DNA from 2 places in the Xanthomonas sp. NCPPB 901 genome. Region 1 is predicted to be linked to the other one. Evidence: predicted binding sites of a transcription regulator. Region 1 holds the regulator's gene; the other holds the start of a gene.
What was found. Region 1 encodes FliA, which starts transcription of late flagellar genes. Its sites were predicted from a motif close to TAAAGTTTNNCNNNCNNNGGCCGATAA; they were not measured.
Positions count from the first base shown of each region.

Region 2: a site for FliA is predicted at 2,303-2,329, ahead of AC1PME_RS00570 (methyl-accepting chemotaxis protein). Genes of this name have one in related genera too.

Region 1 covers NZ_CM161511.1:2,607,125-2,612,105, forward strand. Annotated here, with positions in the region: gene flhA (flagellar biosynthesis protein FlhA) at 1-171, shown strand, start outside; gene flhF (flagellar biosynthesis GTPase FlhF) at 342-1,979, shown strand; gene AC1PME_RS10935 (MinD/ParA family ATP-binding protein) at 1,966-2,850, shown strand; gene AC1PME_RS10940 (RNA polymerase sigma factor FliA) at 2,847-3,596, shown strand; gene cheY (chemotaxis response regulator CheY) at 3,616-4,008, shown strand; gene AC1PME_RS10950 (protein phosphatase CheZ) at 4,009-4,617, shown strand; gene AC1PME_RS10955 (chemotaxis protein CheA) at 4,885-4,981, shown strand, end outside.
Region 2 covers NZ_CM161511.1:132,125-137,105, forward strand. Annotated here, with positions in the region: gene AC1PME_RS00570 (methyl-accepting chemotaxis protein) at 78-2,186, opposite strand; gene AC1PME_RS00575 (MFS transporter) at 2,911-4,260, shown strand; gene folE (GTP cyclohydrolase I FolE) at 4,429-4,981, shown strand, end outside.

The DNA.
Region 1 (4,981 bases):
TGCGTGAGCAAGCAGGAAGCGCGCAACGAACCGGCCGTGGTGCTGGTGCCGGCGCAGGTCCGCGCCGCCCTCGCCCGCCTGGTCCGCCACAGCGTCCCCGCGCTGTCGGTCCTGTCCTACAGCGAAGTGCCGGAAGACAAGCGGCTGAAGCTGGTGGGCACGATCAGTTGAGATGACGGGAATCGGGAACAGGGAATGGGGAATCGTCCCCCTGTCCCGGAAGCGGAGAGAGCAATGAACACGATCACCACAACCCAGACACGGCACCGCGGCCCGCCACGTATCGGCACCGGCAGCGCGTCCATTCCCCATTCCCCGTTCTCCATTCCCGGCTTCCACCCATGAAGATCAAACGCTTTGTCGCCCCCGACATGCGCACCGCCTTCCGGATGGTGCGCGACGAGCACGGGCCGGATGCGGTGATCCTGTCCAACCGGCGCACCGACGAGGGCATCGAGATCGTCGCCGCCAGCAACTACGACGAAGCCCTGGTGCAGCGGGCGCTGGATGCGGTGCGCCCGGACGAGGCGCCGCGCGCCGCCGCGGCGGCGCAGGCCCCGGCCGCGGCCGCCCCGCGTGCCGCACGCGGCGACAGCGCCGCGGCCAGCCCGGCGATGGCGATGATGGCCGCGATCAGCGAACGCCGCGGCAATGCCGCGCCCGCCGCCGCCGCACGGCCGCTGACCCAGCCGGCGGCGCTGGCCGCCTCGGCCATGCCGGGCGCGGCCGCCCCGGCCGCCGCCGCGCGCCAGCCCGCGCCGGCCAAGGCTGCGGCTGCGGCTGCGGCTGCGGCTGCAGCTGCGGCGGTGGCGCCAGCGCCGGCCCGTGCCGAGTTCAGCATTCCCGAGGACGTGTTCCGCAACGCCCCGATCAGCGTACCCCTGCCCAGCCCGTTCGCCGCCACCCCGGCGCCGGCCGCCGAGGCCGCGCCGGCCTGGCGCGACGACGTCGCCGCGGTGGCGCTGACCCCGGTAAGCGCCCCGGCCGCGCCGATCGCGCCGGCGCCGGCCGCTGCCGGAATCCCGGCGGCCGCGGCACTGGCGGCGGTGCCGACCTTCCCCGCCCCGCAGAACGACGAACAATTGACGCAGCTGCGCGACGAACTGGCGCTGATGCGGCAGATGATCGAGCGCGAGATGAACCGCCTCACCGACGAGCGCCTGCGCGGCTCGCCGGTCCGCGCCCAGGCGCTGGAGCTGATGGACGACTACGGCTTCGACAGCGGCATCATCCGCGACGTGGTCATGCAGATCCCCGCCGACCTGGAGCTGCACCGCGGCCGCGGACTGATGCTGGGCCTGCTGTCCAAGCGCCTGCCGATCGCCGCGCTGGACCCGCTCGAGGAAGGCGGCGTGATCGCCCTGATCGGCCCGACCGGCGCCGGCAAGACCACTACCATCGCCAAGCTGGCCTCGCGCTTCCTGGAGCGCCATGCCGCCCGCGACGTGGCCCTGGTCACCACCGACACCATCCGCGTCGGCGGCCGCGAACAGTTGCACAGCTACGGCCGCCAGCTCGGCATCGCCGTGCACGAGGCCGACAGCGACGCCGCGCTGCAGCTGCTGCTGGAGCGCCTGGCCGACTACAAGCTGGTCCTGATCGACACCGCCGGCATGGGCCAGCGCGACCGCGCCCTGGCCGCGCAGCTGCACTGGCTGCGCGCCTCGCGGGTGGTCCGGTCCTTGCTGGTCCTCCCCGCCAACGCCCATTTCTCCGACCTGGACGAGGTGGTGCGCCGGTTCGCTGGCGCCGACCCGCAGGGGGTCATCCTGACCAAGCTGGACGAGACCGGGCGGTTCGGCAGTGCCTTGTCGGTGGTCGTGGACCACCGCCTCCCCATCACCTGGGTGACCGATGGACAGCGTGTGCCGGACGACCTGCACCGCGCCAACGCCGCCAGCCTGGTATTGCGCCTTGAAGATTTGCGGCGCGCTGCCGATAAGCCCTGTACTCCGGAGCAGACCCATGCCGTCGCGTGACTACGTCAATCTGACCAATGCCTTTCCCCTGTCGGCGACGCGCAACGAACCGCTGGGTCCGGTGCGGACCATCGCCGTGACCGGCGGCAAGGGCGGCGTGGGCAAGACCAACATCTCGGTCAACCTGTCCATGGCGCTGGCCGACATGGGCAAGCGCACCCTGCTGCTGGACGCCGACCTCGGCCTGGCCAACGTCGACGTGCTGCTGGGGCTGACCCCCAAGTTCACCGTGGCCGACCTGGTCGCCGGGCGCTGCACCCTGGAAGAGGTGCTGATCGACCTGCCCAACGGGCTGATGGTGGTGCCCGCCGCCTCCGGCCGCCGCTACATGGCCGAGCTGCCGCCGGCCCAGCACGTGGGCCTGGTCAACGTGTTCTCCGAGCTGCAGCGCGAGCTGGACGTGATGATCGTCGACACCGCCGCCGGCATCACCGACAGCGTGCTGACCTTCTGCCAGGCCGCGCAGGACGCGGTGGTGGTGGTCTGCGACGAGCCGGCCTCGATCACCGACGCCTACGCCCTGATCAAGGTCCTCTCGCGCGAGCGCGGCGTGGACCGGGTGCAGATCGTCGCCAACATGGTCCGCGACCTCAACGAAGGCCGCCTGCTGTACGACAAGCTCAGCCGGGTCTGCGAGAAGTTCCTCGGCGACGTGTCGCTGAACTACCTGGGCTGCGTGCCGCAGGACGACTGGCTGCGCCTGTCGGTGCAGCGCCAGCAGCCGGTGGTCAAGGCCTACCCGTCCAGCCCGTCGGCGCAGGCGATCGCCGAGATCGCCCGGCGCACCGCGCGCTGGCAGGCGCCGACCGCCCCGCGCGGCAACGTCGAGTTCTTCGTCGAACGCATCATCCAGCGCGGGGTGGCCGCATGAACGCCGCCGCCCACTACCGCGCCGTCCAGCGCAACAGCGCCAACGACTACATCGCCCAGCACTCGGACCTGGTCCGGCGCATCGCCCACCACCTGGCGGCGCGGCTGCCGGCCAGCGTCGAGATCGACGACCTGATCCAGGCCGGCATGATCGGCCTGATCGAGGCCTCGCGCAGCTACGACGCCGAACAGGGCGCCTCGTTCGAGACCTACGCCTCGATCCGCATCCGCGGCGCCATGATCGACGAGATCCGCCGCGGCGACTGGGTGCCGCGCTCGGTGCACCGCCGCGCCCGCGACGCCGCCTCGGCGATCCGCAAGATCGAACAGAGCACCGGCCGCGCCGCCGCCGCCAACGAAGTGGCCGCGGCGATGGACATGCCGCTTCCCGAATACCTGCGTTTGATGGAAGATGCCGCCCGCGGCCAGGTGCTGAGCCTGGAGTCGCGCATCGAGGACCATGGCGAACTGGATACCATCGCCAAGGGCGGACCCAATCCGCAGCAGATGCTCGAGCGCAGCGAATTCGGCCGCGAGCTGGGCAAGGCCATCGCGCAGTTGCCCGAACGCGAGCAGTTGGTGCTGTCGCTGTACTACGAGCAGGAATTGAACCTCAAGGAAATCGGCGCGGTGCTCGGGGTCAGCGAGTCGCGCGTGTGTCAGATCCATGGCCAGGCCACGGTACGGTTGCGCGGACGCCTGAAGGCGTTCGAGGTCGCCGATGCCGGTCTGGAAGACGAAGAATAGGAACCCTTAGGAGTCAGTGGTGAACAAGAACATGCGGATTTTGATCGTGGACGATTTCTCGACGATGCGACGCATCGTCAAGAATCTGCTCGGCGATCTGGGCTTCACCAACACCGCCGAGGCCGAAGACGGCAACAGCGCCCTGGTCGCGCTGCGCTCGGCGCCGTTCGAGTTCGTGGTCACCGACTGGAACATGCCGGGCATGACCGGCATCGACCTGCTGCGCAACATCCGCGCCGACGACAAGCTCAAGCACCTGCCGGTGCTGATGGTCACCGCCGAGGCCAAGCGCGAGCAGATCATCGAGGCCGCCCAGTGCGGCGTGAACGGCTACATCATCAAGCCGTTCACCGCGCAGACGCTGCAGGAGAAGCTGGGCAAGATCTTCGAACGCCTGGGAGCGACCGCCTAAATGGAAGCTACCGCCGAACGCACCGCCCTGATCGAACGCCTGCAAGGCGCGCTCGACGCGCTGGAAAACGGCGACGAGGCCGGCTGGCGCAGGGAGATCGACACCCTCGCCGCCTGGCGCACACGGCCGATGATGCAGGGCCTGAGCCGGCTTGCGCGCGATCTGGGGCAGGCGCTCGGCGAACTGCCGGTGGTGCCCAGCGAGGCCGGCGAACTGGACGATGCCTGCTCGCGCCTGGACCACGTGGTGGAGATGACCGAACAGGCCAGCCACCGCACCCTGGACCTGGCCGAGGAATGCCGTGCGCTGGCCGACCAGCTGGCCGCCGGCGGCCTCAGCGGCGACCAGGGCGAGATCCTCGACAAGATCCGCCACAACCTCACCGAAATGGCCCTGGCGCAGAGCTTCCAGGACCTGACCGGGCAGATCATCCGCCGCGTCGCCGGCATCGTGCGCCGCGTGCACGAGGGCTTCGGCGCGCTGGGTCTGCCGCCGAAGGAAGAACGCAAGGCCGACGGCACCCTGGCCGGCCCGGTCCTGCCCGGCCTGGATCGCCACGGCGTGTCGCAGCACGACGCCGACGACCTGCTGTCCGGACTGGGACTCTAGAGCGTGCCCGGGCGATTGGACTAGGCCACGCCGCACTCGGGTGCGCGCACGGCGAGAAAGAACGAGGGAATTTATGTCAACAGACGACCGCATGATGACGCAGGATCGCACGCACCCAAGCGCGGCCCTTCGGGTTGCCGTGTCCGCTCCCCAGGCGGCCGCGCACGGCTTGAACAGGCGGTCGGCCTGTCGCGGCGCCGCGCGCAGCCACCTGGCAACCGGACACGCCAACGTGGCCGATTGCAACCGCGCGGGCAGGCTCTAGCCATGAGCGCCGTACCCGACGACATCGCTGCCGACTTCATCATCGAGGCCCAGGAGATCCTGGACCGGCTCGGCGAGCAGTTGGTGTCGCTGGAGCAGG
Region 2 (4,981 bases), 2.5 Mb from region 1:
GGCCGGCCCGCGGCCACCGCCGGCCGGCCGCGGCACGCACCCGGCGGGGATGAGGCGGCGCCCCCCGCACCGTGCGATCAGACGTAGGCGCCGACCTTGAACACTTCCACCGCCTGGGTCAGCTGCGCCGACTGCTCCTCCAGCGAACGCGCCGCGGTGCTGGCCTCCTCCACCAGCGCCACGTTCTGCTGGGTGGTCTCGTCCATGCGCGCGATGGTCTGGTTGACCTGCGCGATGCCGTTGGCCTGCTCGCGCGAGGCGGCGGAGATCTGGCCCATGAGGTCGGTGACGTGCTGCACGCTGGCCACCACCTGCTCCATGGTGGCGCCGGCCCGGTGCACCAGGGTGGCGCCGTGGGCCACGCGCTGCACCGAGTCGTCGATCAGGGTCTTGATCTCCTTGGCGGCGCCGGCGGAGCGGTGCGCCAGCGTGCCGACCTCCGCGGCCACCACCGCGAAGCCCTTGCCCTGCTCGCCGGCGCGCGCGGCTTCCACCGCGGCGTTGAGGGCGAGGATGTTGGTCTGGAAGGCGATGCCGTCGATCACCGCGATGATGTCGGCGATGCGCTTGGAGGCGGCCTGGATACCGTCCATGGTCTCCACCACCTGGCCGACCGCGTCGCGGCCTTCGCCGGCTACGCCGGCCGCGCCCAGCGCCAACTGGTTGGCGCGCTGGGCGTGCTCGGCGTTCTGCTTCACCGTGGCGGTCAGTTCCTCCATCGAGGCCGCGGTCTGCTCCAGGCTGGCCGCCTGCTGCTCGCTGCGCTTGGCCAGCTCCTGGTTGCCGCTGGCGATGTCCTCGGCGGCGAAGCCGATGCTGTTGGTGGTGCGCTGGATGTGCGCGACGATGTCGGTGAGGCGGTGCACGGTGCTGTTGGCGTCGTCGCGCATAGCGGCGAACACGCCGTGGAAGTTGCCGTGCATGCGCACGGTGAGGTCGCCGTCGGCGATGCAGCGCAGCAGCATGGAGAACTTGGCCAGGTTGGCGTCGGCGGTGGCCATCATGGTGTCGAGGTTCTCGACCATGGTGCGGAAGGCGTGCTCGAACTGCTGCGGCTGGCCGCGGTGGGCGAAGTCGCCGGCGCAGGCGGCTTCGGCCAGGGTCTGGATCTGCACGTTGATCGCATGCAGGTTCTGCTTGACCTGCCGCATCGCCGCGGTGATCGCGGCCTTCTCGCCGGGGTAGTGGGCGATGTCCTGGCTGAGGTCGCCGATGGCGTAGCGGCCCATCACCTGGGTGATGCGCAGCTGGGTCTGCACGTGCGCATCCACCAGGGCATTGGTGTCGGCGACCATGCGCCCGTACTCGCCGGGGAAGCGCTGCGCGTCCATGCGGTAGCTGATGGCGCCGGCGTCGTGGCGCGCGGCCATCTCGCGCTGTGCGGAAATCACCTCGTGCAGGCGCCGCTGCATCTGCTGCATGGCGCGCAGCAACTGCCCGGCCTCGTCATGGGTGGTGGCGGTGTCGGGGCTGCTCAGGTCGCCGGCGCCGATGCGCTCGGCCAGGCCCAGCGCCTGCCGCAGCGGGCGGACCACGCGGCGGGTGAGCAGCAGGGCGATCAGCGTGCCCAGCAGCAGCGCCAGCACGGTGCAGCCGATCATCAGCAGGGCGAAGCCGCGCGCGGTGGCCATCGCCTCCCTGGCGGCCTGGCGGTTCTTGGCTTCCTGCAGGTCGATGAAGGCGTTGATGCTGGCCAGCCAGTCGACGAAGGCCGGGCGCGCCTGCTGCAGCAGCAGCGCCTGCGCCTGCACGGTGTCGCCGGCGTCGCGCAGGCGCCGCACCTGCGCGATCAGTGGCATGGTGCGCGCTTCGATGCCCTGGATGCGCTGCAGGATGGCCTTCTCCTGCGCATCGCTGGAGGCGGCGAGCAGGGCGTCGAGCGGCTGCGCGGCACGCGCGTAGTCGGCGGCCAGCGTGTCGATGGTCCGCTCGGTCGCCTGCCGGCTGGCCGGGTCGTCCAGCAACACCACGTCGCGCAGGGCGATGGCGCGGTCGTGCACGCTGCCGCGGAAGTTGATCGCGTAGCGCTGCTTGACGCTGTTGACCTGATTGATCGCGGTCAGGCGCCGGTCGATGCTGTGCACGCGCTGGATGCCGACGACGGTGAGCAGAACCATCAGCACGATGAGGGTGAGAAAGCCGAGCGCCAGGCGCTGGCCGATGCGCAGATGCGAGAGGACGTGCATGGAGGAATGGGGGCGGGGGAAGGAGAAGGATCGACGGTGGGTGCCGGCGGATGGGTCGGCGGGTTGCCGGTGTCCACCAGACCGATCCGGCATCTGCCGTTCCGGAACCCGCAGGGATAACGGCGACGCGCGGACGAACTGAAGGCATGGCGCCGAACGGCACGATGCCGAAGGCGCGGAACGTGACGCGCAACCGGTCTACGGCGGCAATGGTGGCTTGCGCGGCGGCGACCGGCCCGCGCGCGGCGCACGCCTGACCCGCGGCACCGCCCGTCGCTGTCCGCTTCCTCACCGGCGCTGCCGCGGCGCCCGTGCAGGTGCAGCATGGCCTTGCCGGTGCCCGGTGCTATGGTCCCTGCATGACCGGTGCCGCCGACCCGATCCGCTTCCAGGCGACCTTGTCGCGTCCGCCCGCGCATCTGCCCGCGTGTGGCCTGGAATCCGCTGACCGCAGTGGCGCGGCGCGTCGGGAGCGTCTGGCGCGGTGCGCGCAAGCAGGCGCGCACCGCGTGTCGGGCGCATCGCCGACACCTGCGACATGCCCGCGTCAGGCAAGCGACGGGTCTGCCGTTTCGGTCGTGCGGGCAGGTCCGGCCCTCCCTACGCCGCGCCGCCGGCGCAACGAGCGCGATGGTGCGCCTGTGCTTGGCGTGGCCGCCGTCGCGACAGCATCCTCGCAAGCGCCTGCCTATACTCCGCGCCGTCCATCCAAGAGGCCCACCGCATGAGTGCATCCACCGCTCCGTCCTCCGCCGCCGCACCGGGCAGCCTGCGCCGCTCGGTGTCCAACACGCTCAAGGGCTCGGCGGGCAACCTGGTGGAGTGGTACGACGTCTACGTCTACTCGGTGTTCGCCACCTACTTCGAATCGCAGTTCTTCTCCAAGGAGGACAAGAACGCCACGCTGTACGTGTGGGCGATCTTCGCGGTGACCTTCCTGATGCGCCCGATCGGCGCCTGGTACTTCGGCCGCTTCGCCGACCGCTACGGTCGGCGCCTGGCGCTGACGGTGTCGGTGTCGGTGATGGCGGCGTGCTCGTTCCTGATCGCGGTGACGCCGACGGTCGCCAGCATCGGCGCCGCCGCGGCGGTGGTGCTGGTGCTGGCGCGGCTGCTGCAGGGCTTCGCTACCGGCGGCGAGTACGGCACCAGCGCCACGTACATGTCCGAGGCGGCGGTGCCGGGGCGGCGCGGCTTCCTGTCCTCGTTCCACTACGTCACCCTGGTCGGCGGCCACGTGCTGGCGCAGGCGGTGCTGCTGGTGATGCTGCACTTCTTCGACAAGGGCCAGGTCTCCGAATGGGGCTGGCGCGTGGCCTTCGGCTTGGGCGGTATCGGCGCGCTGGTGGTGTTCTGGCTGCGGCGGACCATGGACGAATCGCTGACCGCCGAATCGATCGCCGCCGCCAAGCAGGGCGGGGCCAAGGCCGCCGGTTCGCTGCGCGAGCTGTTCGTGCACCAGTGGCGCCCGCTGCTGCTGTGCTTCCTGATCACCGCCGGCGGCACCGTGGCGTTCTACACCTACTCGGTGACCGGGCCGAAGATGATCCAGACCGCCTTCGCCGGCGACGACGTCATGGCCGGCACCCTCATCAACCTGGCCGCGCTGATCGTGCTGATGCTGATGCAACCGGTGGGCGGCTGGCTGTCGGACCTGATCGGGCGCAAGACCCTGCTGGTGATCTTCGGCGTCGGCGGCGTGCTCTACACCTGGTTCCTGGTGCTGGAGCTGCCGCGGCAGAGCGACTGGCTGAGCGCGTTCGCGATCCTCACCGGCGGCTTCGTCATCCTCACCTGCTACACCTCGATCAACGCGGTGGTGAAGGCCGAACTGTTCCCCACCCACATCCGCGCGCTGGGCGTGGGCCTGGGCTACGCGCTGGCCAATTCGGCCTTCGGCGGCACCGCGCCGCTGCTGTACCAGGCCTCGCTGAAGACCGGCCACGTCACCACCTTCGTCTGGTACGCCACGGCGGTGATCGCGGTGTCGCTGCTGGTGTACGTGTTCTTCCTGACCAACAAGGGCAGCAACTGGCTGGACCACGAAGGCGAGATGCACGCGCGCCGGCGCTGACCGGCGCGATTGCGGCCCCGGCGGTGCGCGCGCCGCCCAGGCGCGGACCTGGGGGACGCTGAACGGCGCACCCCGCGTGGGCCGGGTCGCCCCGCCGCGGCGGGGCCGCACATGCGGCGGCTGCCAGGCGACTCGGGTACCATGCAGCCCCCTTACGGGCGTTCCCCCATGGCCGATTCAGACAACACCCCCTCCTCCCAGGTGACCCAGGCGCAGGCCGAAGACGCGGTGCGCACCCTGTTGCGCTGGGCCGGCGAAGACCCCACCCGCGAGGGCCTGCTGGACACCCCGCGGCGGGTGGCCGAGGCCTATGGCGACTGGTTCAGCGGCTACCGCGCCGACCCGCGCGAGTACCTGCTGCGCACCTTCGAGGAAGTGGCCGGCTACGACGAACTGATCGTGCTGCGCGACATCGAATACGAAAGCCACTGCGAACACCACATGGCGCCGATCATCGGCAAGGTCCACGTCGGCTACCTGCCGCGCGGCAAGGTGGTGGGCATCAGCAAGCTGGCGCGCGTGGTCGAGGCCTATGCGCGGCGCTTCCAGGTGCAGGAGAAGATGACCGCGCAGATCGCCCAGTGCATCCAGGACGTGCTGCAGCCGCTGGGCGTGGGCGTGGTGGTGGAAGGCGCGCACGAGTGCATGACCACCCGCGGCATCCACAAGCGCGGCGTCAGCATGGTCACCTCGAAGATGCTCGGCACCTTCCGCGAGGATG